2 linked regions of the Massilia sp. METH4 genome follow. The protein of the gene in region 1 binds, or shares a complex with, the protein of each later gene. Links are inferred from orthologs where the notes say so. Each region holds a gene or a part of one and is shown on either strand. Other genes may lie near its edges. The genes, in order: tsaD and tsaB.

The links.
Region 2: the proteins of tsaD (region 1) and tsaB are in contact, whole or in part, in a solved structure (PDB 4WQ4), measured with the Escherichia coli proteins. The link is inferred for Massilia sp. METH4 from one-to-one orthologs.

The regions. Positions count from the first base shown.
Region 1 is NZ_CP146614.1:784,588-800,016, forward strand. The notes cover bases 520-3,434. They hold tsaD (tRNA (adenosine(37)-N6)-threonylcarbamoyltransferase complex transferase subunit TsaD), read left to right. Parts: upstream 520-1,418; coding sequence 1,419-2,450; downstream 2,451-3,434. Other genes in these bases: V6Z91_RS03430 (3-deoxy-7-phosphoheptulonate synthase), read left to right, coding at 520-561; nirD (nitrite reductase small subunit NirD), read right to left, coding at 564-974; V6Z91_RS03445 (hypothetical protein), read right to left, coding at 2,478-2,663; V6Z91_RS03450 (ion transporter), read right to left, coding at 2,785-3,434. Also shown: more of V6Z91_RS03430, read left to right, coding at 1-519; more of V6Z91_RS03450, read right to left, coding at 3,435-3,678; V6Z91_RS03455 (metal-dependent hydrolase), read right to left, coding at 3,686-4,912; V6Z91_RS03460 (DUF427 domain-containing protein), read right to left, coding at 4,935-5,225; V6Z91_RS03465 (DsbA family oxidoreductase), read right to left, coding at 5,392-6,045; glycerol-3-phosphate 1-O-acyltransferase PlsY, read right to left, coding at 6,118-6,747; ybaK (Cys-tRNA(Pro) deacylase), read right to left, coding at 6,816-7,307; V6Z91_RS03480 (endonuclease/exonuclease/phosphatase family protein), read left to right, coding at 7,345-8,325; V6Z91_RS03485 (EAL domain-containing protein), read right to left, coding at 8,335-10,782; V6Z91_RS03490 (hypothetical protein), read right to left, coding at 10,929-11,120; site-specific tyrosine recombinase XerD, read right to left, coding at 11,171-12,070; V6Z91_RS03500 (methylated-DNA--[protein]-cysteine S-methyltransferase), read right to left, coding at 12,046-12,570; V6Z91_RS03505 (TRAP transporter large permease subunit), read right to left, coding at 13,088-14,374; V6Z91_RS03510 (TRAP transporter small permease), read right to left, coding at 14,371-14,928; V6Z91_RS03515 (TRAP transporter substrate-binding protein), read right to left, coding at 15,006-15,429.
Region 2 is NZ_CP146614.1:4,072,556-4,087,901, forward strand. Bases 4,426-7,257 are described here. They hold tsaB (tRNA (adenosine(37)-N6)-threonylcarbamoyltransferase complex dimerization subunit type 1 TsaB), read left to right. Parts: upstream 4,426-5,402; coding sequence 5,403-6,113; downstream 6,114-7,257. Other genes in these bases: V6Z91_RS17950 (helix-turn-helix domain-containing protein), read left to right, coding at 4,431-4,883; V6Z91_RS17955 (thioredoxin family protein), read right to left, coding at 4,885-5,307; rimI (ribosomal protein S18-alanine N-acetyltransferase), read left to right, coding at 6,110-6,586; V6Z91_RS17970 (uracil-DNA glycosylase), read left to right, coding at 6,583-7,257. Also shown: V6Z91_RS17935 (EAL domain-containing protein), read left to right, coding at 1-896; V6Z91_RS17940 (molybdopterin cofactor-binding domain-containing protein), read left to right, coding at 901-3,159; V6Z91_RS17945 (MFS transporter), read right to left, coding at 3,163-4,344; more of V6Z91_RS17970, read left to right, coding at 7,258-7,623; V6Z91_RS17975 (DUF1853 family protein), read left to right, coding at 7,607-8,632; lysophospholipid transporter LplT, read right to left, coding at 8,806-10,053; alr (alanine racemase), read left to right, coding at 10,243-11,331; DNA repair protein RadA, read left to right, coding at 11,331-12,704; V6Z91_RS17995 (PilZ domain-containing protein), read left to right, coding at 12,798-13,118; flagellar filament capping protein FliD, read left to right, coding at 13,236-14,648. UniProt on the Escherichia coli protein: Required for the formation of a threonylcarbamoyl group on adenosine at position 37 (t(6)A37) in tRNAs that read codons beginning with adenine.

The sequences.
Region 1 (15,429 bases):
ACCACGGAATCGCAGACGCATCGCGAAATGTCGTCCGGCCTGTCGACGCCGGTCGGCTTCAAGAATGGCACCGACGGCGATATCGGCATCGCCATCAACGCGATCCTGTCGGCCGCCAATCCGCACGCCTTCCTGGGCATCAATGGCGAAGGCAATGTGGCCGTCGTGCGCACGCGCGGCAATGCCTACGGCCACGTGGTGCTGCGCGGCGGCGATGGCCGGCCGAACTACGATTCCGTGTCGGTGACGATCGCCGAACAGGCGCTTGCCAAGGCCAAGCTGCCGACCAATATCGTGGTGGACTGCTCGCACGCGAACAGCTACAAGAAGCCGGAGCTGCAACCGCTGGTGATGACGGACGTGATCAACCAGATCGTCCACGGCAACCGTTCGCTGGTGGGCGTGATGATCGAGTCGAACATCTGCGCCGGCAACCAGAAGATCCCGGCCGACCTCTCCGAGCTCAAGTACGGCTGCTCGGTGACGGACGCGTGCATCGACTGGGATACCACGGTGCAGATGCTCAAGCAGGCCGACGCGGAACTGCGCGGCCGCCCCTGACGCTATAGATACGTGCCGACCAGCGGCGCCACGCCATAGGTGCCGGCCAACGCCGCTTCGGCGCGGCTGGCCGGCGCGTTCAGCTCCAGCAGGTCGAGGTAGACCTTGCCGTCCTCTACCTTGACGGCATAGCGCCGCGTGCATCCCTGCTCGGGCGCCACGGCACAGCCCGTCTCCAGCGCGATATTCCACTGATGCCGCGGGCACTGCACATGCTCGCCCGACACGAGGCCCGGCGACAGCGGCCCGCCCTGGTGCGGGCAACTGTCCAGCAATGCGAAGATGCGATCGTCCACGGTGCGGAACACCGCCACGCCGGGCAACTCCTGCCACGCCAGGCCGCGCGGCACGTGATGCGCGCCTCCCGGCGGAATATCCTTGACCTTGCAAACCATTTTCCAGTGCTCGGGCATTGCCTCTCCTCCCACGGCTTCTTGCCGCAACACGGGAGAAGTAGCAAGAGCAATGCCATCGCCAGGACAATAAAGCTCACCGCCGCGGCACGCGGCCGCACTGCCGCGGTGCGGGAGCGCCCCGCGCTGTGGCGCAAGTGCCACTACGGCCGAGGCCGTGTCCCCCTGGTGGTGGAGCAGGGGTTTCGCAGAGCACTGCTCTGCGCCGGCGGAACGGTGCAGCCATGCAAGGCTGCACTCCCTCCAGGCACCGTGAGACACAAGCTCATGTGTTGCGCAATGGCTGACCTCTTCAATATCAATCGCTTACGTTGCAAACATTGTTGAGTCCGTGTCTTCGGTGCCTGGCACCGAGAGACACGGACTCATCCGCCAAAGGCCGGCTGAAACGCTTGCCGCTTTCCATTACAATGGCGGATTGCCCTTCAATATCAGCTGTTTACCATGATCGTTCTCGGCGTCGAATCTTCCTGTGACGAAACCGGCCTGGCCCTGTATGACACGCGCCGCGGCCTGCTGTCGCATGCGCTGCACTCGCAGGTGGCGATGCACGAGGAATATGGCGGCGTGGTACCGGAGCTGGCCTCGCGCGACCATATCCGCCGCGCCATCCCGCTTCTCCAGCAGACGCTGCAAGGAGCCGGCATTGCCGCGGCCGACGTCGATGCCATCGCCTACACGCAGGGCCCGGGCCTGGCCGGCGCGCTGCTGGTCGGCTCGTCGATCGCGTGCAGCCTGGGGCTGGCGCTGGACAAGCCCGTGCTCGGCATCCACCACCTGGAAGGCCACCTGCTCTCGCCGCTGCTGGCGTCCGACCCGCCCGAGTTTCCCTTCGTCGCCCTGCTGGTGTCCGGCGGCCATACGCAGCTGATGCGCGTCGATGGCGTCGGCCAGTATGAACTGCTGGGCGAGACGCTGGACGATGCGGCCGGCGAAGCCTTCGACAAGTCGGCCAAGCTGCTGGGCCTGGGTTACCCGGGCGGCCCGGCCATTTCGCGGCTGGCCGAATTCGGCGACCCGGCCGCGTACAAGCTGCCGCGGCCCATGCTGCACTCGAAGGACTTGAATTTCAGCTTTTCCGGGCTGAAGACGGCCGTGCTGACCGTGGTGAAGAACCAGGGCGCGGCCAATGTGTGCGAACAGGACAAGGCCAACATCGCACGCGGCTTCGTGGACGCGATCGTGGACGTGCTGGTGGCCAAGTGCGTGGCCGCCCTGAAGCAGACCGGGCTGAAGCGCCTGGTCATTGCCGGCGGCGTGGGCGCGAACAGCCAGCTGCGCGCCGCGTTGAACGCGGCGGCGGCGAAGAAGCGTTTCCGTGTGTACTACCCCGAGCTGGAGTTCTGCACCGATAACGGCGCGATGATTGCCTTTGCCGGCGCCATGCGACTGTCGATCAATCCCGGCGCCGCCCGGCGCGAGTATGCGTTCAATGTGCGCCCGCGCTGGCCGCTGGATGAATTACGGGTGATCTGAAACGAGGATGGTGGGCAGGACGGCGGCTCAAGCGCCGAGCAGGACTGCCGCCAACCCCACCAGGGCCAGCAGCCCGCCGGCCGCGACGACGCCGGTTTTCGCGTGTTTCTTGCGCATATCCTCCATGCGCTCGGCGCGCGCCGGCTTGGATGACTCGCGCTCGTGCTCGCGTTCTCGTGGCGCGGGCTTGGCTGGGGAAACCGATTCGCTCATGATGCACTCCTGTGGGGATTTGTCTATACGAGACAATGTAGCAGCAATTGGCGTGCCATGGCCACGATTTTGAAACGGTCGTGGTCGCATTGACAATGGCCGAGTCTGCTTCCGCGTATCCTTAATGCATCTCCTGCGGCAGCGCTTCGCCGCACGCCTTGCAGAACCGCGCACCGGCTTCATGACCGGGCGCATGGCAACGGGTGCAGACACGCCCGGTGAGCGCCCGCATGCCGCGCTGGTGCGTGATCTCCGAACTGATGATCCCGGTCGGCACGGCCAGGATGCCCCAGCCCAGCAGCATCATGAACGAGGCGATCGCGCGGCCGATATCCGTCTTCGGCACCAGGTCGCCGAAGCCGACCGTGGTCACGGTGGCGATGGCCCAGTACACCGCGGTCGGGATGCTCGTGAAGCCGTGCTGCGGCCCTTCGACCACGTACATTACCGTGCCCAGCAGGAACACGATCATGAACACGACGGACAGGAAGATCAGGATCTTGCGGCGGCTGGCCAGCAGCGCATTGCCCAGCATGCCATATTCCTGGATGTACTGCGTCAGCTTCAGGATGCGGAAGATGCGCAGCAGCCGCAGGATCCGCACATCCAGCAGCACGTGCGAGCCGGGAATGAACAGCGAAACATAGCTGGGCACCACCGACATCAGGTCGATGATGCCGAAAAAGCTGCGCGCATAACGGTCGGGCCGCCGCACGCACAGGAGCCGGCCGATGTATTCGACCGTGAACAGGAAGGTGAAGATCCATTCCGAAATGAACAGCCAGTGGCCGTAGGACTTCGCGACGGACTCGATCGATGTCAGCACCACCGTGACGACCGACAGCACGATGGCACCGATCAGCACCAGGTCGAAGATCTGCCCCTTGCGCGTATGCGATTCGAAGATGACTTCGTACAGTTCCTCGCGCCAGCCGCCCTCGGGCTTGCCGAAGCGCTGGTTCGGGTCGGCCGATTGCTCGGGCGGCGCGGGAGCCTTGGACGGACGGACGTTCATGGGGCGTTCAGTGTAGCGCGAGCCCCAGCAGGTCGGCGCGCGGATACGCCCAGCGCGGCACATTGCCGCAGGGTTCACGGCTGGCCGCGGCAATGTCCATCGTCGTGAAATTGCCGCGCGGGGTGGCGGAGAAGCGCAGGTCGCTGGCCACCTCGGCATCGACCGCCGGCATGCGCGCAAAGCGCAGCCAGGCGTTCACATGGCAATCGGTCTTCGCCAGCGTGCGCAGCGTGGCGAGGTTGCCCTGCCATTCGGAAGCCAGGCCGACGCCGGTGGACGCCGTGGCGCGGTCCGCCGGATCGAGGAACGCCGCCGGGCATTGCCCGAGCACGCCCGGCGCCAGGTTCAGCGAGCCGCGCCGCAGCCGGTAGCTGCCCTGCGTGGCGTTTTCCTCGACGGCCACGAAGGACCAGCACAGCGGCTGGGCCGGGAATGCCGTCATCGCCACGTCCAGCACGCGCGAAGCCGGGTCGATGGCGTGCAAGGCCGCTTCGACCCGCGCCCGGCCAAGCGACGACGCGCCTCCCTGCACCGCGATGAAGCCCACGCACACCAGCGCGGACAGCGCCAGCGCGCGCCGGCTCTGCGTGCGCGTGATGCGCAGCGCCGCGATCACGCCGCCGATGGCCAGCAGGCCGGCCAGCGACAGCGGGTCCAGGTAACCGCGCCAGGTGACGAACGCGAGGAAGATGCCCAGCGCGGCCACGGCCAGCCAGCGCAGGAAGGGCCGCGGAATCGCCAGCGCCAGCGGCACGCCGAAGGCGACCCAGAACACGGGTTCGACGATGAACACCAGGTCGCCGTAGAACCAGCGCGGATCGAAGGGCGCGAGCGGGTGGATGCCGTAGGAATTCAGGAAATCCATCGACATGTGCAGCAGGAAACCGAGCACGATCGCCAGGCCCAGGCCGAGCCGGGCGTGGCGGCTCTCCTTCAGCAGCCGGCGCGCATTCGGCCACAGCAGCCACAGGGCCGCCAGCAGCAGCAAGGCTTGCGGCAGCGCGTACAGCAGCGTGTGGGTATGGCCGCGGTGATGCAGCAGGTAACCCAGCGGCGCCGGCAGCAGGTCCGTCAGCACCAGGTCCAGGTCGGGGAAGTTGCTGGCCGCCGCGCAGGCCGTCAGCAGCAGGCGGTGGCGGGTACCCTGCCGCGCCGCGTCGGGCTCGGCCGGCAGCGAACGCTGGACCAGTTCGCCGACGCCGAGGCCGACGAAGGTATGGGTAACGTTATCCACTCAATCAGCACTCAATCGGCACTCAGCGGCTGACCTCGACCCCATGCCAGAAGGCGATGCGGCCCTCGATCGACTTGGCCGCTTCCTTGGCGGCCGGGTAGTACCAGGCGGCGTTGCGGTTCACCTGGCCATCCACTTCCACGTCGTAATAGCTGGCCACGCCCTTCCACGGGCACAGCGTGGTGTGGCTACTGTCCTTCAGGTATTCGCGTTTCACGCGCTCCGGCGGAAAATACACGTTCTGTTCGACGATCTCCACCTCGTCGGGGGCTGCCTCGGCGATCACGGCGCCGTTCCAGATGGCTTTCGGCATGGCTGTTCTCCTGGTGTCTGAATCCGATTGGGATATTACGGTCGTTTGCATGGCGCCGCTTCCCACGTGCAGGCGGCAAGCGGCCACCGTTTGGTGACGCGGCAGTGTAGCGCAAAAGGCATGCCTTGCAATACCCGCAAAGGCGCCGGCAAAGGTGGCTTGACGGCTACTTGCCTTCCAGGATCTGCCGCAACGCGCCCTCGAATACGTCCGGCGGCTGGCCGCCGGAAATCAGGTGGCGCTGGTTGACCACGATGGCCGGCACCGAGCGCACCCCGGCCTGCTGCCAGTACTGCTCCAGCATGCGCACTTCGTCCGCATACCGGTCCGATTCCAGCACGTCCCGGGCGGCCTCGCGGTCCAGGCCGGCTTTCTCGGCCGCGCGCAGCAGCACTTCGTGCGAGCTCGGGTCTTCGCCGTTCGTGAAATAGGCTTCGAACAGCGCGTGCTTCAATTCCCGCTGGCGGTCCTCTTCCTCGGCCCAGTGCAGCAGGCGGTGGGCGTCGAAGGTGTTGTAGATGCGACTGCGCTTGTCCATCGCGAACGTGAAGCCGACCGCGGCGCCGCGCTGGCGGATCATCTCGCGCGATTGTTCCTGCTGTTCGGGCGTGCTGCCGTATTTTTCGGTGATGTGTTCGGTGATGTCCTGCCCTTCCTTGCCCATGTTCGGGTTCAGTTCAAAGGGCTGGAAGTGGAATTCGACGTCGGCTTCGGGAATGCGCGCAAGCGCCGTTTCCAGCGACTTCAGCCCGACGGCGCACCACGGGCAGGAAACGTCGGAAACGAAATCGATGCGCAGCGGCTGGGTGGGTGTGGTCATGGCGGCCTTTCGAGTGCGGCCGCCGGCGGCGGCCCGTCGCGGGATGATGAGGGCCGCTGTCGAAATTACAAGTTACTTTTTCTTCGCCGCGGCAGCGGCCTTGCTCTTGCTGCCGATCCGGCTTTCCTTGCCGGCCATCAGGTTGCCGATGTTCCTGGCGTGGCGCCATATGAGCAGGCCGCACATCACCACCACGGCGAACAGCTGGGGTTCCACCCCGAACAGCAGGCCATAGTAGAACGGCGCGAACACGGAGGCGACCAGGGCCGCCAGCGACGAGTAGCGAAACGCATAGGCAACGATCAGCCAGGTCGCCAGCGTGGCCAGGCCGAGCCAGATGTCCAGCGCCAGCAGCACGCCCGCCGCGGTGGCCACGCCCTTGCCGCCCTCGAAGCGGAAAAACACCGGCCACAGGTGGCCGACGAAGACGGCCAGCGCCACGATGGCGATGGTGCCATCGCCGATGCCGAGCTGCTTCTGGAAATGGATCGTCAGCCAGACCGCCAGCCAGCCCTTGAAGGCATCGCCGATCAGTGTCCAGACGGCGGCCCCCTTGTTTCCGCTGCGCAGCACGTTGGTGGCACCCGGGTTGCCTGAGCCGTAGGTGCGCGGGTCCGACAGGCCATAGGCCTTGCTCACGACAACGGCAAAAGAAATCGAGCCGATCAGGTAGGCGGCAATCGCCAGCAGGATGGTAGTCATTTCCCCAAGTATTCCTAGTTTATTTTGACATTCGGTTCAGCGGGCGCCGACTATACCGCAAGCGCCCCTCAGTCGGCCAGTGCGCAGTTGACAGGCCTGGCGCCCAGCACGTCGGTCAGCACGCGCGGCGCGATGCCGACCAGGAAGCCGCGGCGGCCGCCATTGATATAAATCGTTTCCAGGCCCAGGATCGATTCCTCCACGTACACCGGCATCGGCTTCTTCGTGCCGAACGGCGAGGTGCCGCCCACCATGTAGCCCGAGTGGCGCTGCGCCACCTCGGGCTTGCACGGCTCGACCGACTTGCAGCCGATGTTGCGGGCCAAATTTTTCGTGGAGACCTTGCGATCCCCGTGCATCAGCACAATCAATGGTTTGGCGGCTTCGTCCTGCATCACGAGGGTCTTGACCACGTGGTGCTCGTCGACGCCCAGTTCGCGCGAGGAAACCGACGTGCCGCCATGTTCCTCGTATTCATATGGATGTTCGGTGAACTGCACCTTGTGCCGCTTGAGCAGCGCGGTGGCCGGGGTCTCTGAAATGTGCTCTTTCTTGGCCATGCCGTGTTACGATCGTTGTGAAAAGGAGTTTCTCATTATGCAGGAAGAAATTCGCTTTGCCACCTTCAACGTCTGCAACCTCGCCCCGCCCGGCGCGAAATTGTACGACAACCTCGAGCCCCTCACGCCCGAGGCCTATGATGCCAAGGCGAACTGGATTGCGCAGCAACTCGACCAACTCGATGCCGACGTGATCGGCTTCCAGGAAATCTTCTCGCAGGCGGCATTGCGCGATGTGCTGTCGCGCACGCGCAAGTACCGCGAAGCGCTGCACGCCGGCTTCGACCCCGACCCGCGCGCCACGCGCCTTACGCCGAACGTCGCCATCGTGTCGCGGCTGCCGCTTGCCGGTGCCCCGGCCGTCTACGCCCACTTCCCCGAAGACGTGCCCTGCGATTCCGGCAACCCCGATTCCGACCGTTTCGCCCGCGCGCCGCTGCACGTGAAGGTGGTGCTGCCCGGCGAACGCATCGTGGACGTGGTGGTGGTGCACCTGAAATCGCGCCGCCCCGATTACCGCGCCGGCGACAGCGGAGAGGACCCCCTGCATTACGCGATGGCGAGCCTGCGCTCGCTCGTGTGGCGCGGCACCGAGGCCGTGGCGCTGCGCGTGCTGCTGTCGAAGATGATGCGCGAGGCGCGCCGGCCCTGCGTGGTGCTCGGCGACTTCAACGACACGGCGGACGCCGTTACCACCACGATCGTGCTCGGCACGGGCAGCACCCGCAGTATCGCGAACGGCGCCAACGGCATCACCGAGGAACGCCGCGGTCGGCTGTATGACAGCAACCAGATCCAGCTGCGCCAGGACCACCTGCGCCACGTGGGCTACACCAGCATCCACGAGGGGCATTATTCGACGATCGACCACGTGCTCGTGTCGGAGGAATTCAACCGCAACTCGCCGCGCGCGATCGGCGAGGTGATCGACGTGAGTTATTTCAACGACCACCTGCGGCTGGAGCGGCCGGAAGCTTCCGACCACGGGCAGGTGCTGGTGCGCATGCGCCTGTTCTGATCGGCAGCCTCAGTGCAGCAGGCGGTCGAGGCCGCCGTCGCGTACCGCCGCCTCGGCCTGCCGGCCCTGGTACATGTCGCAGCCTTCGCCGCGCAGGAAGGCCAGCTGCCCGGCCGTTTCCACCCCTTCGGCGATCACCGTCATGCGCATGCTGCGCGCCACGGCGATGATCGTGCGGATCGCCGTTTCATCGCTGCCGCCGAGCAGGAATGCCTGGGCGATCTTGAGCTTGTCGATCGGGTAATCCTTCAACTGCCCCAGGCGCGACCAGCCGGTACCGAAGTCGTCCAGCGACAACCGCACGCCCAGCGCCCGCAGGCCATCGAGGGTGGCGGCGGTGGCACCACCGCCCTTCATGATGATTGCCTCGGTCAATTCGAGTTCCAGCCAGCGCGGTTCCAGGTCCGATTCCGCCAGCGCGGCGCGCACGTTGTCGACCAGGTCGCGCTGCACGAACTGGGCGAGCGACAGGTTGACCGCCACCGCCATGGGGTGGCCGGCGTCGCGCCAGCGCCGCGCCTGGCGGCACGCTTCGCGCAGCACCCAGTCGCCGATCGGAACCATCAGGCCGGCCTCCTCCGCCACGCCGATGAAGCGTTCCGGCAACAGCAGGCCCAGCTCCGGGTGCCGCCAGCGGATCAGCGCCTCGGCCGCCACCAGCGCGCCGGTGGCGATGTCCAGCTCCGGTTCGAACGCCAGTTCGAACTGCCCTTCGGCCAGCGCGCGGCGCAGGCCCTGCTCGAACGATGCGCGCTCCACGATGCGCTCGTTCATCTCGGCGCTGAAGAACTGGAAGTTGTTGCGGCCGCCCTGCTTGGCGTGGTACATGGCGATATCGGCATTCTTGACCAGCGTGTCGATGTCGTCGCCATCGCTGGGGAAAATCGACACGCCGATCGAGGTGGACACGTGCAACTCATGGTCGGCGATCACGTACGGCTGGCCGACGGCCTGGCGGATGGTGGCCGCCACATGGGCCGCGTGGTCGATGCCGCCGATATCGGCCAGGATGATGACGAATTCGTCGCCGCCCTGGCGGCTGACGGTATCGACCTTGCGCACACAGCGCAGCAGCCGCGCGGCCACTTCCTTGAGCAACTGATCGCCCACCTGGTGGCCCAGCGTGTCGTTGACCTGCTTGAAGCGGTCCAGGTCCAGGAACAGGATCGCCAGCATGCTGCCCTTGCGGCGCGCGGCCGAGAGCGCCAGCGACAGCCGGTCCAGCAACAGCACGCGGTTCGGCAGGTCGGTCAGGAAATCGTGCTCGGCCAGGTGGCGCGTGTGCTCCTCCGAGCGCTTGCGTTCCGTGATGTCGGACAGGATCGCCATGTAGTTGCTGATGGCGTCGTTGCTGTCGCGGATCGCCGTCAATGCCAGCCAGGCGGGGAACAGTTCGCCGCTCTTGCGGCGCGACCAGATCTCGCCCTGCCAGTGGTCGGTGGCCTCGATCTGGTCCCACACCTCGCGGAAGAAGCTTTCGTCCTCGATGCCGGAGCGGTACACCGACAATGGCTTGCCCAGCATGTCGTCGCTGCCGTAGCCGGTGATTTCCGAATAGGCGCGGTTGATCGAAATGACGTGGCGGGAGCTGTCCGCCAGCAGGATTGCATCGCGGCTGTTCTCGAACACCTGGGCCGCCAGGTACAGCGTGCGCTCGGCGTTCTTGCGCGCCGAGATGTCGCGCACCACCACGTAGAACAGGTGCTCATGGTTCAGCGTGACGGACGTCATCAGCACTTCGGCCCAGAACAGGTTGCCGCTGCAGTCGAGGTAGCGCCAGTCGTAGCGGCAGTTGCCCAGCTGGTGCGCCTGCTCTTCGAGCCGCCGCCCGGCCGGCACGGACAGCACGCCGCCAGGCTGTTGCAGCGGTGAAAAATCGGCAAGGCGGCGGCCCACGAAGCGGCCGGCATCGGCACATTTGAACAGGTGCAATGCCGCGGGATTCGCATCCTCGATCAGGCCATGGCGCACCAGCAGGATCGCATCGGCCGACTTCTGGAACAACTGGCGGAAATTGACGCCGGCGGCGGCCAGCGCTTCCTCGGCATGCCGGCGCGATGTCACGTCCACGTCCATGCAGAACACCTGCGCCAGCTCGCCTTCGTGCCAGACGGGCACGAGCGTCGAATACAGCCACAGCTCGCGGCCATCGGCCGTGCGCACGTGCCAGTCCCCCGCGGGCACATGCTTGCCGCTGCGCCAGGCTTCCTCCACCAAGGCGTCATGCTCGGCCTGCCGGTCGCCACGCGAAAACAGGTGATGCAGCGGCTGCCCGATTGCCGCTTCCGGCGCGACACCGGCTAGCCCGGCACATGCGTTATTGCAGAAGCGCACCTTCCCGGCGCGGTCGATGCCGCACACGGCAACGAGGGCCGTGTGCTCGAGGGCGGCCACGAGGCGCGCGACGAGCGCGAGCGCGGCAGATGCGGAAGGAATGGGAAGATCTTGCGAGGCCATCGTGCCATTCTTGCCCTCCTGCTCAGCTGGCGCTTGCGTTGCATCAAGAATGACTGCTTGATGGATATTTATGTTGCCCGGATACAAAATACAAGACAGTCAGCCGGAGCGGGCGGCTGACTGTTGCCAGTGAACGGGCCGGCCGTTCACTCTTGCCGCAGTGCCGTCGTATCCGTCTCGGCGGTATCTTCCGTAACCTCATAGCCGACGGTATCGGCTTCCTGCTCGCCGGCCGGCCTGTGCTTCGCCTCCAGCTTGCGTTTGGCCTTTTCCTCGGCCTTGCGCTTCTTTTCCAACTCGCGTTGCCGCTTTTCATACGAGAAATTCGTTTTTGCCATGACTGCCTCCGTTGCCAACATTATGCGACAGAACGAGCATCGCAGATTTCTCATCCCCGCGGATGATGTAACGCATGCAGTTGCTTCAGCCGCTCGCGCGCCACGTGGGTATAGATCTGGGTGGTGGAAATGTCGGCATGACCAAGCAGCAACTGCACCACGCGCAGGTCGGCGCCGTGGTTCAGCAGATGGGTGGCGAAGGCGTGGCGCAGGGTGTGCGGCGACAGCGGCACCGTGATGCCCGCCCTGTGCGCGCATTTCTTCACCACCACCCAGAACATCTGCCGCGTCATCGGCCCGCCGCGCGCGGTGACGAACAGCGCATCGTCCTGCTGGCCGTTCAGGATCACGCCGCGCGCCTCGCGCAGGTAGCGCTCGATCCATTCGCGCGCGGCATCGCCGAACGGTACCAGGCGCGTCTTCGCACCCTTGCCGGTGACGCGCACCACGCCCTCGTTCAAGCCCAGCTCGGTGACTTTCATGGCCACCAGTTCCGATACGCGCAGGCCGCTGGCATACATCAGTTCGAGCATCGTGCGGTCGCGGATGCCGAGCGGCTCGCGCACGCTAGGGGCGGCGAGCAGCGCTTCCACGTGGCTCTCGGACAGTGTATGCACGAACCGCGCCGGCTGCTTCGCCGACGCGAGCTTCAGGCACGGGTCCTCGCTGATGCGCTGCCGCCGCAATGCCTGCTGGTAGAAGCGTTTCAGGACCGACAGGCGCCGGTTCGACGAACTGGCCTTGGTGTCGCCATGCCGGGCGGCGAAATAGCCGGCGATATCGCCCGCATGTACCGCCAGCAGGCCCGTGCCGGGCCGGGCCTGGGCGAGCCAGGCCGCGAACAGTTTCATGTCGCGCCGGTAGGCATCGAGCGTGTTCTTCGACAGGCCGTCTTCCAGCCACAGCGTGTCGCAGAACTCGTCGATCAGAGCAGCGTCGTTTGCTGCCATGCGTATTCGCGGTGGCCTTCGTGGGCCAGCAGCCAGCGCTTGACGTCCAGCGTGAAGCCATTGCGGTCGTCGCTGCCGGCAAAACCGCCCAGGCCCTGCGCGCCCGTCACCCGATGGCAGGGAATCACCAGCGGAAAATAATTGGCGCCGCACGCCTGGCCGACCGGGCGCGGCATCGAGCCCACGAACCTGGCGATCTCGCCGTAGGTGCGCACCTCGCCGCGCGGAATGGCGCGGATCGCATCCCACACCTTGCGCTGGAATGCGCTGCCCACCTGCGCCAGCGGCAGGTCGAACGGGAAATCGGGATCGAGGCAGTAGCGTTGCACCTGCATGGCGGCCTGCTCGGCGACCGCGTCGGCCGGTGCCTTCTCCCCCTGGCTGGCGGGCAGGTAAACCAGCTCGCTGACGACGGCACCGCCGGTGCGGATACCGAGCGCGCCGAAGGGCGTGGGAACGATCGCTGCGAACAACTCGGCAGCTTGTTGTATTTGCGTCACAATTAACTCCAGACTACTGTCGCAAACATGCTACACGAACGGCTGACCCAGAGCTAGATCAAAGGTACGCCACGCGCTTGCACGGCATCGCCAACGCGCCCGATCGCAGCCGGTTGCGGTGCCGCTGCGTGGCGGAACACGCGGACGAAAAAAAACGCACCTGCTGGTGCGTTTTAAGTATTGCTTTGGCACGGTTCCGGTTGTTTGGTCCCGCCGCGGCTGGCTTTTGGCCGCCTTCAGCAGTGATGCCAACAACATACTGTGAACCGCGTGTCTCCTCGATTATCGCCGTCTCCGGCATAACGTTTTTATTACCACTCCCCACTAACTCGCGTATTCCTTGCTACGTTGGTGCATATCGTTATGTGCTGCACCAAACAGGAGCGATCATAACTGATCCAAACGCGGTTTTCTCCTGTTTTTTTGTAGCAAGAAAATATTTGCCTTGTGCATAAATAAAGTGTGGCAATGTTTACGAAAGTTTGGTAAACGCGTCATCGATTTGTCACACAGCGTGTCACACAGCGCCGTACACCAGCCTCGGCAGCCACAGCGAAATCTCCGGCACGTAGGTCACCACGCCGAGGAAGGCCAGCATCGTCAGCAGCCACGGCATCACCGCCACGGTCAGTTCGGAGATGCCCATCTTCGTGATGCCGGAGGCGACATACAGGTTCAGGCCCACCGGCGGGTGGCACATGCCCACTTCCATGTTCACCACGATGAGGATGCCGAAGTGGATCGGATTGATGCCGAGCGCGACCGCCACGGGGAACAGGATCGGCGCCATGATCAGCACGATCGACGACGGTTCCATGAAGTTGCCCGCCGCCAGCAAGATCAGGTTAACCACCAGCAGGAAGGCGATCGGTCCCAGGCCCTGCGCCGTCAGCCAGGCGGCCATTTCCTGTGGGATGTTCTCGCTGGTCATCAGGAAGGAGAACAGCACGGCATTGGTGATGATGTACAGCAGCATGGCCGACATGGACGCGGAATCGAGCAGCACCTTGCCCACCTGGCTCAGCTTCAGGTCCTTGTAGACGAACACGGCGATGATGAACGCATACACGGCCGCCATTGCCGCCGCCTCGGTCGGCGTGAACATGCCGGTGTAGATGCCACCCATCACGATCAGGATCAGCAGCAGGCCCCACGCGCTCTTGCGGAATGCCGCGAATCGCTCGCCCCAGGTGGCTTTGCGCATGCGCGGATAGCCGCGCTTCTTCGCCAGCACCCACGTCGTCAGCCCCAGCAGGAAGGCCAGCATGATGCCGGGCACCACGCCGGCCATGAACAGCGCACCCACCGAGGTATTGGTCGTCACCGAATACATCACCATTACGATCGATGGCGGGATGAGGATGCCCAGCGCGCCCGAGGTGGTGATCACGCCGGCGCCGAAACGCTTCGGGAAGCCCTGCTTGACCATGGCCGGCAGGATGATCGAGCCGATCGCCACCACGGTGGCCGGGCTGGAGCCGGAGACGGCCGCGAACAGCGCGCAGGCCAGCACGCCGGCCAGGGCGAGCCCGCCGTGCCAGTGGCCCACCATCGACGTGGCGAAATTGATCATGCGCCGCGCCACGCCGCCATGCGTGAGGAAATTGCCCGCCAGGATGAAGAACGGAATGGCCATGATCTCGAACTTCTCGATGCCGGTGAACAGCTTGAGGGCCACCGATTCGATCGGCACTTCCGTCATCGTGAACAGGAACGTGAGCACCGTGAGGCCCAGCGAAATCGAGATGGGCATGCCGGTCAGCATCAGCACCAGCAGCAGGGTGAAAATGATCAGCGCGTTCATGCCTTCGCTCCCAGTTCGTCGTCAAGCCCCTCGACGTGGGCATGGTCATGTTTCGGCAGTTCGCCGGTGCGGATGAAGTTGACCATCACCTGGAGGAAGCGGAAGCACATCAGCCAGGACCCGGCCGGCACGGCCAGGTAGACGAGCCACATCGGCACTTCCAGGTCGGCCGACGTCTGCTCGGTATGCCCGATTTCCCACACGAACGTCGCGCCCAGCGCGCCCACGATGCCGGTAAACAGCGCGCCGGCCAGCAGGCCGAACACGATGAACTTGTTGCGCCACGGCGTATCGAGGCGGTTGATCACCACGTCCACGCCCACGTGGATGCCGGTGCGCACGCCATAGGCGGCGCCGAACTTGGCCATCCACACGAACATGTAGATGCACAGCTCCTGCGCCCAGCTGGTATTGATTTGAATGAGTTCGTCCTGCAGCCAGGGGATCGGCAGGCCGGACAGGTAGCGGTGCACGACCGCCACGAAGATGATGAAGGTGGCCGCGCCCATCAAGAACGCAATGAGCCACTCTTCCAGGTGATCCAGGAATTTCATGGGGTAGCTTTCGGATTCCGGCCAGGGCGGCCGGCACATCGGAACAACGGGGCGGCAGGACGCCGCCCCGCGGGCGATTACTTCGCGCCTTCCTTGGCGATCGCGTTGACGAGGTCGGCGCCGATGCGGCTTTGCATCTGCTTGTGCACCGGCATCAGCGCGTTCTTCCACGCGGCCTGCTGCTGCGCATTAAGGGTGATGAACTGGGTGCGGCCGGACTTCTTCATGGCTTCCAGCGCCATGTCGTTGTCGCGCTGGGCGATGGCCTTTTCATACGTGGTGGCTTCGCGCATCGCGCCTTCCAGGGCGGTGCGGATATCGGCCGGCAAGCCATCCCAGAACTTCTTGTTGACGATGACCGCGTAGCCCAGGTAGCCGTGGTTCGAGACCGTGGCGTACTTCTGCACCTCGTGCATCTTCTGCGTGTACATGTTCGACGGCGGGTTCTCGGTGCCGTCCACCACGCCCGTCTGCAGCGCCTGGTACACCTCGGAGAACGCC
Region 2 (15,346 bases), 3.3 Mb from region 1 along the record:
TCAGCATGTATCCGCACGACGGCGCCGACCTGAATGTGCTGATCCGCAATGCCGACGTGGCGATGTACCAGGCCAAGGCGCGCGGGCGCAACGGCTACCGCTTCTATGCGCCGTCGATGACGGGCGACGGCGTGGAGCGCCTGCGCCTGGAGGCATGGCTGCGCCGCTCGCTGGAGAAGGAAGAGATGTTCCTGAATTACCAGCCGCAGGTGGAAATCGATACGGGCCGGCTGATCGGCGTGGAAGCGCTGGTGCGCTGGAACCACCCGGAACTGGGCCTGGTGCCGCCGGGCCGCTTCGTTCCGCTGGCCGAGGACACGGGCTTCATCAGCCAGTTGGGCGAATGGGTGCTGGCCGAGGCATGCCGGCAGATGGTGCGCTGGCAGCAGGCCGGCCTGGCGGTGCCGAAGATCGCCGTCAACCTGTCGGTGCGGCAGTTCGAGCGGGGCACGATCGTGCCGACGGTGGAGAACATCCTGCGCGAGACGGGGCTGGAGCCGTCCCGCCTGCAGCTCGAGGTGACCGAATCGCTGATCATGAACACCGGCGACGCGCTGCAATACATCAATGGCCTGCACGCCCTCGGCGTCAGCCTGGCGATCGACGACTTCGGCACCGGGTACTCGTCGCTGGCCTACCTGAAGCAGATGCCGGTGCAGACCCTGAAGATCGACCGCTCGTTCATCAAGGATATCCACGAGGATGCCAACGACGAGGCGATCGCCGTCGCCATCATCCAGCTCGGCAAGAGCATGAACCTGTCCGTCATCGCCGAAGGCGTGGAGACCGACGAGCAGGCCGCCTTCCTGCTGCGCCACGGCTGCAACCAGGCGCAGGGCTATTACTACAGCCGCCCGGTGATGCCGGACGACCTGCTGCGCCGCTGGCTCCCTTGAACCCATGACCAGGTTGACACGCCGCCGCTTCCTGCTCGCCGGGACGGCCGCGGCCGGCGCGCTGGTCGTCGGCTGGGGCGCATTGCCGCCGCGGCAGCGCCTGCACGCGGCCGAGCCGCTGGCGCTCGATGGCGACGCGGTGACGCTGAACGGCTGGGTGGCCGTGGCACCGGACAATACGGTGACCGTGATCGTGCCGCGCGCCGAGATGGGGCAGGGCGTGCACACCGCCTTGCCGATGCTGGTGGCCGAGGAGCTGGACATGCCGCTGGAGCGCGTGCGCATCGCCGCCGCGCGGCCGGACAAGATCTACGCCAACCTGGCCGCCATCCGCGATGCGCTGCCCTTCCACCCCGACGACCAGGGCGCCGCGCAAGCCTTCGCGCGCTGGACCCTTGCCAAGGTCGCGCGCGAACTGGGCATCAGCCTGACGGGCGGCTCGTCGTCGGTGAAGGATGCATGGCTGCCGATGCGCGAGGCCGGCGCCGCCGCCCGTGCCATGCTGGTGGCGGCCGCGGCGCGCGCCTGGGAGGTGGCGCCGGCCGCCATCCGCACTGCCGACGGGGAACTGTTCCACGACGCGAGCGGCCGCCGTGCCACGTACGGCAGCTTCGCCTGGCCCGCCGCCGCGGAAAGCCCGGGCGACGCGGTGCTGAAGGACCCCCATGCCTTCCGGCTGATCGGGCGCGCAGCGCCGCGCCGCGAAGCGCGCAACAAGGTCGACGGCAGCGCGCGCTTCGGTATCGACGCCCGCCCCGAGGGCATGGTGTACGCGGCCGTGCGCATGGCGCCGGCACTGGGCGGCAGTATCGCCGGCATCAACCCCGGCGACGTGACGGGCATGCCGGGCGTGCTCGCCGTGATCGACTACACGAATGCGCTCGCCGGCCAGACCGGGGCCCGCGCCGGCGTGGCCGTGGTGGCGAAGACGTTCTGGCAGGCGAGGACGGCCGCCGAGGCGCTGGCCATCCGCTGGGATGCGGGGCCCCATGCGGAGCTGTCGAGCGAAGGCATCGTTGCCGGACTGCGCAGCGCACTGGGAGACGGCGAGCGCCACGTGTACTTCGAGCAGGGCGAGGTGGAGGAGGCGCAGGCGCAGGGCCATGTGGTCCGCGCCGAGTACAGCGTGCCGTACCAGGCCCACGTGGCGATGGAGCCGGTGAACTGCTCCGCGCAGGTGGCCGACGGCAAGGTGCGGCTGTGGTTGTCCACGCAGGTGCCGTCGATCGCGATCGAGATCGCGGCCACCATCGGCGGCGTGGCACCGGAGCAGGTCGAGCTGCACGAATACCTGCTGGGCGGCGGCTTCGGCCGCCGGCTCGAGGGCGACATGGTGGCGCAGGCCGTCGCCATCGCGCGTCAATGCCGCGGCCTGCCGGTGCAGGTGATCTGGACGCGCGAGCAGGATATCCGCCACGACGTCTACCGCCCCGCGGCGGTGGCGCGGCTGGCCGCCACGCTCGACGCGGCGGGTACGGTCAAGAGCTGGGATTTCGTCGGCGCGGGCGGCGCGCTGACGGGCCAATACACGCTGCGCAACCTCGGGCTGCCGCCGGCGGGGCCGGACAAGACCACCGTCGAAGGCGCCTACGACATGCAGTACGAGATCCCTCACCAGCGCATCGCCCACGTGGCGGTGGACAGCGCCGTGCCGCTGGGGAACTGGCGCTCCGTCGGGCACTCGTACAATGCCTTCTTCAAGGAGAGCTTCGTCGACGAGATGGCGCACGCGGCCGGCAAGGACCCGGTGGCGTTCCGCGCCGCCATGCTGCTCGAGCACCCGCGCCATGCCGCCGTGCTCGAGGCGGCGGTGCGCCGCGCGGGCACGCCGCCGGCCGGCCGTGCGCATGGGGTGGCGCTGCACCAGAGCTTCGGCACGGTCGTGGCGCAGGTGGCCGAGGTGTCCGTGCAGGGCAAGGAGATCCGCGTGCACCGGGTGGTCTGCGCGATCGATTGCGGCATCGCCGTCAACCCCGGGCACGTGGCGCAACAGATGGAGTCGAGCGTCGCCTTCGGCCTGTCCGCCACCCTCGGTGCCGCCATCACGATCGCCGGCGGCGAGGTGCGGGAGGGGAACTTCGGCGACTATCCGGTGCCGCGCATGCACGAGGTGCCTCAGGTTGAAACGGTGATCGTGCTGTCCACCGAGCCGCCCGAAGGCGTGGGCGAGCCGGGCGTGCCGCCGGTGGCGCCGGCCGTGGCCAACGCGGTGTTCAAGTTGACAGGGCAGCGGCTGCGCAGCCTGCCGCTGCGGCTGGGCTGACGGTCAGCCCTGGGACGGACAGGCGGCAGGTACCCGCAGCGTCGCCAGCCAGAATCCCAGCGCCGCCACGCTGGTGCCAGCCCCCGCGACGCACACGAACGGCCAGCCGCCGGCCGCATGCGCCGCGCTGGCCACGAGTGCGCCGATGCCGCTGCCGGCGGCATAGAACAGCATGTAGCAGGCGACCAGGCGGCTCGGCGCGGCATTGCTGCGCAGGATCAGGCTCTGGTTCGTCACGTGCAGCGCCTGCACCGCCAGGTCGAGCGCCACGACGCCGATGCCCAGCGCCAGCAGCGAGGCGGGCGTGAAGGCCAGGGGCAGCCATGCCGCGCACAGCAGCACGAGCGCCATGCCGGTCGTCCGCTCGCTGCGGCCCCGGTCGGCGCGGCGGCCGGCGCCCAGCGCGCCCAGGGCCCCGATCAATCCCACCAGGCCGAACGCACCGATCGCCGTGTGCGGCAAGGCGTGCGGCGGCCCCGCCAGCTCGAGCGCCAGCGCGCTCCAGAAGATGTTGAATACCGCGAACATCAGCAGCGCGATGGTGCCGCGCGTGCGCAGTACCCGGTCCGTGCGCAGCAGCGCGGCCATCGAGCCGACCAGGTCCCGGTACGGCAGGGGAGCCGCGGGCGGCGGCACGGCGGGAAGCGCGCGCCACAGCAGCGCGGCAATGAGCCCCGTCGATACGGCCGATGCGGCATACACCGCGCGCCAGCCGGCCAGGTCGGCGACGCCGCCGGCGACCGCGCGCGCCGCCAGCAACCCGAGCACCACGCCGCCCTGGACCGCACCGACGACGCGGCCACGCTCGCCGTCGGCCGCGGCCGCCGCCACGCAGGCGATCAGGCCCTGCGTCATCGCCGTGCCCAGCAGGCCGGCCAGCAGCATCGCCCCCAGCAGCGGCACGACCGCTTGCGCCAGCCATACGCCGGCCAGCGCCACCGCCAGCAATCCGAGCTGGGCCAGCAGCAGGCGGCGCCGGTCGAGGCGGTCGCCCAGCGGCACCACGAACAGCAGCGCGAGCACGCTGCCCAGTTGCGTGGCGGTGACGATGCCGCCGGCCGCCGCGCGGTCCAGCGCCAGGTCGGCGGCGATCAGGTCGAGCAGCGGCTGCGCGTAGTAGACGTTGGCAACGCACAGGGCGGCGCAGGCAGCGAGCAGGGCAAGGCGGGGCGTGGTGAAATACATGCTTCCTCCAAACTGGTTTTGAATTGAAACTAGTTGAAGCGTAAGGCTCCTAGTTTTAAAATGCAACTACTTGTATGGAGGAGCGGATGGCGGGCAGGAAGAACAACCGGGCGGAGCCGTGTCCCGTGGCGCGGGGCGTGGATGTCGTGGGCGAGCGCTGGGCGCTGCTGATCGTGCGCGATGCCTTCGACGGCGTGCGGCGCTTCGGCGATTTCCAGCGCAGTCTCGGGATGGCGCGCAATATCCTGGCCGACCGGCTGCGCATGCTCGTCGAAGCCGGCATCCTCGCCAGCCAGCCGGCCTCCGACGGGTCGGCCTACCAGGAATACGTGCTGACGGCGAAAGGGGAAGACCTGTTCCAGGTGATCGTGGCGCTGCGCCGGTGGGGCGAGCGGCACCTCTTCGCGCCCGGCGAGGCGCATTCCGTGCTGGTGCGGCGCGACACCGGGAGAGCGGTGGCCGACCTGGCGCTGCGCACGGCTGACGGCGAGGAATTGTCGGCCGCCGATACGGCCGTGAAGAAGGTGGAGGGCCTGTAGCTTAGCCCGTACCCATCAGTTGCCGCAGGTTGCACTCCTGCTGCCACTGCCGGCGCTCGGCGGTGCTGCCGGCCTGGCGGTCCAGCTCCTCGCTGCTGGTGGCGGCGATGGTGTCGATCAGCCGGCTGGCCACGTTCGGGTCGGGCAGCATGGTGCCGAAAAAGGCAACCGTTTCATGGCGCTGGATGAGCAGGGTGGGGAAGTTTTCCACGTCCAGGTCGCCTACCAGGTCGGCGTGGTCTTCGATATCGACCCACAGGAAGTATTTTTCCGGGTGGCGCGCGGCCAGTTCCTCGAACGCGGCGCGGTAGCTGGAGCAGGTGCCGCACCAGGCGGCGCACAGGCAGGCCACCACCAGGCGGTCCTGCGCCAGCGCGGCGGCTACTTCGGCGCGGTTGTCGGCTTGTAGGGTTGTGCTGTGCATGGCCGCATTGTACAGCGTGTCAAACTGTCATGCAGGGCCGCCGCGCCGCGCCCGACGGCTGGGCCAGCGCCGCCGCGCGAGGTAAAATACGCCTTATGTCCAAGTCCCAGCCCACCATTCTTGCCCTCGAAACATCCTCCGAACTGGCCTCCTGCGCGCTGCTGCACGGCGGCCGCCTGAGCTCGCGCAGCTCCGACGGCGTGCGCACGCACTCGGCCTCGCTGCTGCCGATGGTGCAGGAATTGCTGGCCGAGGCTGGCATCGTGCTGGCCGATTGCGACGCGATCGCCTATGGTGCCGGGCCCGGCTCGTTCACGGGCGTGCGCACCGCCTGCGGCATCGCCCAGGGGCTGGGGTTCGGCGCGAACCTGCCGCTGGTGCCGGTCGTGACGCTGGACGCGATGTCGCTGGCCTGCCGCGAACGGCACGGCGCCGCCGACGTGCTCGCCGTGCTCGATGCCCGGATGAACGAGGTGTACTGGGCGCAGTACCGTTTCGAGGGCGAGCTTCCGGTAGCCGTGCTGCCGGCGGCGCTGTCGGCCCCGGCGGACGTGGCGCCGCAAGGCGCGCCGCTCGCCTGCGGCAACGGCTTCACGGCGTATCCGGAAGCGTTCGCGGGCAAGCCCTTCGCCGCCGGCGCCGATACGGCCGTGCTGCCGCACGCGGAACAGGTCGCCCGGCTTGGCGCGGCCGCCTTCGCGGCGGGGCAGGGCATGCCGGCCGCCGACGCGCAGCCGCTCTACCTGCGCAACAAGGTCGCGTACACGAAGGCCGAGCGGGCCGTCATGAACGGAGCCCGGGCATGACGCAGCGCCAGCAATGGGACCTGGCCCGGTTCGTCTACGAACCGATGCACCAGGCCGACCTGGATGAAGTGGTGAAGCTCGAACACAGCGTCTACCCGCATCCGTGGACGCGTACCAATTTCTCCGATTCGCTCAAGCATGGTTACCACGCGTGGGTATTGCGCAGTCCGTCCCGCGAGCTGCTCGGCTACTTCCTCGTGATGGCCGTGCTCGACGAGGCGCACCTGCTGAACGTGGCGGTGGCCGCGCCGTGGCAGGGCAAGGGCCTGGGACGCTTCCTGCTGAACCAGTCCGTCGCGTGCGCGCGCGGCCTCGGCATGGAATCGATGCTGCTCGAGGTGCGCCCGTCGAACCAGCGCGCGCTCGATATCTATCGCCGCTACGGATTCGCGGAGATCGGCCGCCGCAAGGGTTATTACCCGGCCGCGGACGGCAAGCGCGAGGACGCCATCGTGATGCGGATCCTGCTATGAGCCTTTCGCACCGTACCGGCGCCTTCCTGCGCGAGATGGGGATCGGCCCGCGATGGCTGTTGCGCGATCGCGTGCACGGCGAACCGGAAGTGGAGGCAGCACCTGCCGCCGACGATGAACAGGTGGTGCTCGAAGCGGTCGCCGTGGAAGCGGAGGCGGAGGTCGCCGTGCCGCAACGCGCCGCGCCCGCACCCGCATCCACTCCGGCACCGGCACCGGTGCCGGCCGCGCCTCCAGCCGTGCCCGTGGCCGCACCGGCAGCCTCGGACGAGGATATGTCCTGGTTCGACGATGCACCCGCGCCGCCGCCGAAAGCCCCCACCCTGAAGCAGGCCGCGCCGCCGAAAGCCCCGGCCCAGAGGCCGGCCGCGCCGGAAGGCGCCGAGGACACGTCGTGGTTCGACGCCGTGCCGGCCGCGCCCGTGCAACGCGCGCCCGCCCGCGCCGCGGCTACCGACGAAGAGATCGCGGCCATGGACTGGCCGGAGCTGCAGGCGGCCGTGCGCGGCTGCACGCGCTGCCGCCTGTGCGAAACGCGCCGCGCCGCGGTGCCGGGCCAGGGCGACGAGAATGCCCGCTGGCTCGTGCTGGGCCTTGCGCCCACGCGCGCCGACGAGAAGGCGGAACAGCCGTTCAGCGGCCCGCCAGGCCAGCTGCTGCAGAACATGCTGCGTGCCGTCGACCTGTCATCGGAGCGCGGCGCCTACGTGACCACGCTGGTGAAATGCCGCCCGGTAGCCGACGATGGCGGCGAGCGCCTGCCGGCCGCCGATGAACTGTCGGCGTGCCGCCCTTACCTGGAACGCGAGCTGGCGCTGACGGGCGCCGGCATGGCGCTCACGCTGGGCGGCGTGACGGCCAAGGGCCTGCTCGGCATGGCCGCGCGCGGCAAGGTGCTCAATTTCGACCATGCGCATGGCGCCTTGCCCGTCGTGGCCACCTTCCACCCAGCCGACCTGCTGAAGAAGCCGGAAGACAAGGTGAAGGCGTGGGCCGACCTGTGCCTGGCGCGCTCCGCCCATGCGCGCCGCCCCTGAGGAAGAGAGCAACTCCTTCAGCCATGCGCGCTTCGAGCGCCGCTGGCATCACCTGACACGCCCGCACGTGCGGGCGCTGGCCTGGCTGCTCGATGCGCCGGACCTCCTCGACGTCAACGCGCCTTACTGGCACGGCCGCATTGCCTCGCTGGGCCCGGTCGCGCCGGACGTGGCGGACTGGCTCGCGGCGCTGGAGGACGACCCCGCGCCGCTCGATGCCGCGCTGGGTGGCCGCTTTTATTCCCGGCTTGGCCTGTATGCCGAAAAGCTGATGGCCTTCTATTTCGCCCAGCGCGGGCAGCTTGCGGCACATGGCTTGCAGGTGCGTGCCGCACCCAAGGGCAACAAGGGCGGCAAGGAAACGGTGGGCGAATTCGATTTCCTGCTCGACGAGCCGGGCGGCGGCCTGCGCCACATCGAATTCGCCACCAAGTTCTACCTGCTCGACGGTGCGATGGCCACGGGCGACTTCGACCTGCTGGTGGGCCCGAACCTGGGCGACACGCTGGGCCGCAAGATGCGCAAGATCTTCGAGCAGCAACTGGAACTGGCCGCGCACCCCGCCGCGCGCGACGTCCTGCCGCGCCCCGTGACGTCCGCCCAGGCCCTCGTGAAAGGCTGGCTGTTCTACCCGCCGGACAGCGATCCCGTCATCCCCGGCATCACTCCGGGGCATTGCCGCGGGCGATGGCATACGCTGACCGGCTTTGCCCACGCGGGCGAGCATCCGGGCGAGCGCTTCATTGTCATGCCGCGCCTGCAATGGCTGGCGCCCTTGAAGGTGCGCGCGGACGAGTCGTTGCCCGCGGTTCCTGCACCGCTATGCCGAGCCGGACTGGCCAGCGTGCTCGCGGCCAAATTCGAGGGCGATGCGTCACCGGTGATGGTGGCGGCGGTGCGGGAAGAGGATGGCTGGCTGCTGGAGGAAGCGCGCGCGTTCGTCGTGCGGGACGATTGGCCGGCGCGCGCGGCGATCAGGCGGGTGACGGGCGAAAAGCCCGCGGCTTGAATGCACTGGTGTCGAACATTTTTTTCTGGGGCTTCATCCAGAAAAAAGTGTGCGACACCGGTTTTCTCATGAAGCATTGCTGCCTCCAGGGAAAACCGGTGTCGTACACTTTTTCTCGATGAGGCCCCGAGAAAAAATGTCCGACACCAGACGCGCTGGCATCGGACGCGCTCCTAGTGCTTGTGCTCCCCAATCAACGCCAGCGAATCTTGCTCGCGCTGATTGGCCACATGCAGCCGCTTGATGGCAATCATGGTCCCCGACAGGAACAGCCCGAACAGGATGATGATCGTGTTCAGTTCCAGGTCCATGCGCAGCATCAGCGAATACATCGCCAGCATCGTCAGGATCGACAGGTTCTCGTTGAAGTTTTGCACGGCGATCGAGTGGCCGGCGCTCATGAGCACGTGGCCGCGGTGCTGCAGCAGCGCGTTCATCGGCACCACGAAGTAGCCGGCTAGCGCGCCGATCAGGATCAGCATCGGGTAGGCGATCGCCGCCGTGTTAATGAAGGCCATCGTCATCACCATGAAGCCCATCGCGATGCCGAGCGGGATCACGCTGAGCGATTTGCGCAGCGTGACCATCTTGGCGGACATGATGGCGCCGACCGTGACGCCCAGGCCCACCAGGCCCACCATCGTGGTGGCCTTTTCATAGCTCATGCCCATGGCCTGCTTGGCCCATTCGAGCACGATGAATTGCAGCGTGGCGCCGGTGCCCCAGAACAGCGTGGTGACGGCCAGCGAGATCTGGCCCAGCTTGTCGCGCCACAGGATCATGCAGCAGTTCGCGAAATCCTCGATCAGGCGGATCGGGTTGCGTTCCTGGTGCGGGTACACGCTGCCCGTGAGCGGAATGCGCAGGTTGAACAGCGCCGCCGCGACATACAGCACGCCGACGATCATCAGCGCACCATAGGCCGCGTTGCCGATGCCGATATTCCAGCCCAGCATGATCGCCTCGGCGCGGTCGCTCACGAGGGCGCCGCCCATCACGGTGCCGAGGATGATCGAGGAAATCGTCAAGCCTTCGATCCAGCCATTGGCGGCCACCAGTTTTTCCGGCGGCAGCAGTTCGGTGAGGATGCCGTACTTGGCGGGCGAATAGATCGCCGCGCCGATGCCGACGATCGCGTAGGCAGCCAGCGGGTGCACTTCATAGAACAGCAGCGCGCAGCCGAAAATCTTGACGAGGTTCGCGATGAACATGACGCGGCCCTTCGGCAGCGCATCGGCGAAGGCGCCCACGAACGCGGCCAGCAGCACATAGAACAGCACGAAGAGGAATTTCAACAGCGGCGTGATCCATGCCGGCGACTTCATCGAGATCAGCAGGTCGATCGCGACGAACAGCAACGCATTGTCCGCCAGCGACGAAAAGAACTGCGCCGCCATGATGGTATAAAAACCACGATTCATTGTGGAAGGGCCTTAAAACCGATATCGGCTTGCTTTATACCATGAAAGATATGCTTTCCAAAGCAAACGTCCCGCCATTTCGAATGGTCGTTCGGTTCCGGCGCAGCGGCCCGGGAGGCCGGCCTTAAGGCCCGCCTAAGGGTGCACGTGCGGTAAAATGCCGGCTTCTCATTTTGCTAAAGCGCTACCATGCCGAGGCCGATCGTCGCCACCATCCACGTCGCTGCGATGCAGCATAACCTGGCCCGCGCACGCGCCTGCGCGCCCGGCTCGAAAGCCTGGGCGGTCGTCAAGGCCAATGCCTATGGGCATGGCTTGCAGCGCGCGCTGCGCGGCTTCGCCGATGCCGACGGCCTGGCGCTGATCGAATTCGACAACGCAGTGCGGTTGCGCGAAATGGGCTGGAGCAAGCCGATCCTGCTGCTGGAAGGCTGGTTCGACGCGGCCGACCTGCACACGATGGCCGCGCATGGCTTGAACGGCGCGGCGCATTGCATGGAGCAGATCGCGCTGCTGGAAGCGACGCCCTTGCCGCACCCCATCGACGTGCATCTCAAGATGAATACGGGCATGAACCGGCTGGGTTTCAAGCCCGAGGAATTCGGCGCCGCGCATGCGCGGCTGCGCGCGATCCCGCACGTGGGCCGCATCACGCTGATGACGCACTTCGCCAATGCGGACGAAGCAGCACACGAATGCCTGCCGATCCATGAGCAGATCCGCCGTTTCAACGCGGGCGCGGCGGGCATCGATGCGCCGTGCAGCCTGTCCAACTCCGCCGGCGTGCTGCGCATGCCGGAATTGCAGGGAGAACTCGTGAGCGACTGGATCCGCCCCGGCATCATGCTGTATGGCGGCACGCCGGGCGGCGGCAGCGCGGCGGATTACGGCCTGCGGCCGGCCATGACGCTGGCCAGTGAACTGATCGGCGTCCAGCAGATCGGAGCGGGCGACTTCGTGGGCTATGGCAGCCGCTTCCAGGCCGACCGCGCCATGCGCATCGGCACCGTGGCCTGCGGTTACGCTGACGGCTACCCGCGCCACGCGCCGACCGGCACGCCGGTGCTGGTCGACGGCGTGCGCACGCGCACCGTGGGCCGCGTGTCGATGGACATGATGGCCGTGGACCTGACCGGCATCGACACGGCGCGCGTTGGCAGCCGCGTGGTGCTGTGGGGCGACGGCTTGCCGATCGACGATGTGGCCACGGCCGCGGGCACGATCGGCTATGAACTGATGTGCGCGGTCGCTCCCCGCGTACAGATGAGAGAAGACTGATGGCCAAGGCGAAGACCCAATACGTGTGCTCCGAATGCGGCGGCACGAGCAGCAAGTGGACCGGACAATGCCCGGCATGCCGCCAGTGGAACACGATGGTGGAAACCGTCATCGAGACGGGCGGCGTGAACCGCATGTCGCAGGCACCGCAGGCGCTGGCGCAGACGGCACCCGTGCTGTCGCTGCACGAGATCGAGGCGATCGACGTGCCGCGTTTCGGCACCGGCATCGACGAATTCGACCGCGTGCTGGGCGGCGGCCTGGTGCCGGGCGGCGTGGTGCTGATCGGCGGCGATCCGGGCATCGGCAAGTCCACCTTGCTGTTGCAGGCGTTGGCGAACATGTCGCGTGTAAAAAGCGTGCTGTACGTGTCGGGCGAAGAGTCCGGCGCGCAGATCGCGCTGCGCGCGCGGCGCCTGGCCATCGATGCCAGGGAATTCAAGCTGCAGGCCGAGATCCAGCTCGAAAAAATCCTCAATACGCTGGCCGACGTGAAGCCGCAGGTCGCCGTGATCGACTCGATCCAGACGCTGTATTCGGACGCCCTCACGTCCGCCCCCGGTTCGGTGGCGCAGGTGCGCGAGTGCGCGGCGCAGCTCACGCGCGTGGCCAAGACCACCGGCGTGACCATCATCCTGGTGGGCCACGTGACGAAGGAGGGCGCGCTGGCGGGCCCGCGCGTGCTCGAACACATCGTGGACGCGGTGCTGTACTTCGAGGGCGACAGCCATTCCAGTTTCCGCCTCGTGCGCGCGATCAAGAACCGCTTCGGTGCCGTCAACGAGCTGGGCGTGTTCGCCATGACGGACAAGGGCTTGAAGGGCGTCTCGAATCCTTCCGCGCTGTTCCTGTCGCAGCACGACAACCAGGTGCCCGGCTCCTGCGTGATGGTGACGCAGGAAGGCACGCGCCCGCTGCTGGTGGAGATCCAGGCGCTGGTCGATGCAAGCCACCTGCCGAATGCGCGCCGGCTCTCCGTGGGCCTCGAACAGAACCGGCTGGCCATGCTGCTGGCGGTGCTGCACCGCCATGCCGGCATCGCCGCCTTCGACCAGGACGTGTTCATCAATGCGGTGGGCGGCGTGAAGATCACGGAACCGGCGGCCGACCTTGCCGTGCTGCTGGCGATCAACTCGTCCATGCGCAACAAGGCGCTGCCGCGCGGCTTCGTGGTGTTCGGCGAGGTGGGCCTGGCCGGCGAGATCCGGCCCGCGCCGCGCGGCCAGGAGCGCCTGCGCGAGGCGGCCAAGCTGGGCTTCTCGATTGCCATGATCCCGAAGGCGAACGCGCCGAAGCAGCCGATCGAAGGCATGACGATCATCGCCGTCGACCGCATCGACGATGCGTTCAACCGCCTGCGCGAGCTGCAGTGACGCTCTCATAGCACCGATGCAAGATTGTCCTTTGCGCAGTAGAATATGCGGCCGGCTTTGCCGGCCGTTTTCTTTTTCAACGAGGGTTAGTAAGTGTTAGTCGATCAAAGGCAGAGCGCGCGCAAGATCATGCGCGTGAGGGCGATGATGGTCCTGGATGGCGCCGCGCCGGTGGCTGCCCGCACCTTCGACCTCAGCATGGGCGGCATGTCCGTCACGACGGGGACCAGGGTCAATCCCGGCCAGACGGGCCAGGTGGTGTTCGAAATGCTCGTCGACGGCAAGCCGCAGATCATCACGACCCGTGTGAAAGTCGCGCACTGCATTTTCTCCGGCGATGAATTCAAGGTGGGCTTCATGTTCCAGACCCTGAATGCCGATGCCACGGCGGCCATCACCAAATTCATGCGTTGATAGCGATACCGTAGTCGAAAAGGAAAGATAGCGGGCAGTGCACGGTTCTGTTCGTTTCTTTGATTCCTGGTCGCGATGGGATCATAATAGTCCGTCATCGGAGGAACGACCATGGTCATGAACACCAACGCTCTCGCCACGCTGTACGGCACCAACGCGTTCAACACGCTGTACGGCAGCAACGCGACCAGCACGATGTTGACGGGTAACTCCATCACGGGGACGTCGACGCTGTCGCCCACGGTCGCGGCCCGCGTGCAGGCGGCGCTGGCCGGCCAGCAGGGCAATATCGACGCACTGAACGCAAGCCTGTCGAGCACGCAGACGCGCCTGTCCGGCCTGGGCCAGCTGCAAAGCGCGCTCGACGCCTTCGAAGCCATGGCCGAGAGCCTGTCGGGCGCCGGCCTCTCCACCTCCGCTACCTCGTCGAATACCGCTGTCCTGACGGCGGCCACGACCCCCACTGCCAAGCCCGGTACTTACACCATCGACGTGAAACAACTGGCGCAAGGGCAGGTACTCAACAGCGGCGTACAACCGACCGCCACTTCGGCGATCGGCGCCGGCCTGACGGCGACCGTCAAGCTCGAATGGGGCACGCTGGGCGCGGACGGCTTCAAGGCCACGTCCGGCACCTCGCGCACCATCACGATAGACAGCAGCAACAACACGCTGGAGGGCATCGCCGGCGCGCTGGAAGAGGCGGGCGTCAACGCTACCGTGGTGCGCTCCAACGGCGGCTATGCCTTGCAGATCAACGGCGAACAGGGCGCCTCGCAAACGCTGTCGATCAGCGTGAGTGGCGACGCCGCGCTCAAGGCCGCGATCGGCTTCGATCCGGAAAGACCCACGGCCGCGGGCATGACCCAGGCGCAGGCCGCGCAGGACGCGATCATCTCGATGGGCGGCAAGTCCACGACGAGCAGCACCAACAAGCTCACGGAGACGATCGGCGGCATGACGCTCACCCTGACGGGGAAGGGCACCACGAAGGTCACGGTGAGCCAGGACAGCAGCCAGATCGCCAAGAACGTAGCCGCCTTCGTGCAAGGCTGGAACGACATGGCCGACAAGCTCGCGGCACTGGAAAACGGCGCGCTGCGCGGCGATAACGCGCTGTCGCGCGTGACGACGCAACTGTCGTCGCTGATGCGCATCGGCGGCGCTGGCACCGGCACGCCCAGCCTGGCCGACGTGGGCCTGTCGCGCGATGCCAGTGGCAAGCTGGTACTCAACGAGGTCAAGCTGAAAGCCGCCATCGCCGACGATCCCGAAGCCGTTACCCAGTTGTTCACCAACGAAGGCAGGGGCCTGGCCGACCGCATCGACGCGCGGCTGGAAACGATGACGTCGGAAAATGGGTTGATCAGCCGGGCGCAGGAGCGTACGACGCGCGATCTCGAGGTGATCACCGACCGGCGCGAGCGGATGGCGGCATCGCTGACGGCGCAGGCTCAGGCGTTGGCGACCATGTACACCATGCAGGAGCAGATGGGGGGGACGGGGACGTTGCTCGATTTGTTGGGGTGAGGGTGATCGGAAAGATGCTATCCGTAATTGTTTAGTTTCGTGTGACTATGTTCGCCGTTGCAGCGACCTTGTCCCGTGCAAAGGCCGTGCTTAATGAGATAATTGCTGGCTTCCCGCAGCGCTCGACAGCCCCTCGCAGTACGCCACCATATCGAGCATGAGTTCATGCATTCATCCGCAAGCGTGTACCACCTCCACAGTCCGCCAGGAGATTAAGAGCGCCTAACAAAACCTTTCAACGTATCTCCAACAGATGAGTGAACACGCAAGCGAAAGAAAGGCCTGGTGAATGTCGGCTCGCCGTTCATAACGGATGCGCAGTCTGCGAAAACGGTGCAGCCATCCAAGGGTGCGTTCAACGACCCAACGCCATCGGCCTAACCTTTCGCGTGACTCGATGCCGTAACGTGCAATCCGAGCAGAGATTCCTCGCCGGCGCAGCCAGGCCCGATGCGCCCTCGAAGCGTACGCTCGATCAGCATGTAGCTTACCTGGCCGTTTCCTCGCCCTACCGGACAGCCCTTTAACAGCTGGGATCGATTCTACGAGAGGGATGAGCATGCGTGAGTCATGGACCTGAGCGCCTGTGATTTGAGCTACCAGGGGCAGGCCACGCTGATCGACAAGCAAATGGTGTTTGCAGCCGAGCTTGCCGCGATCGGTCGGGTTCCGACCAGTATGCTCACCACCAGCCGGTG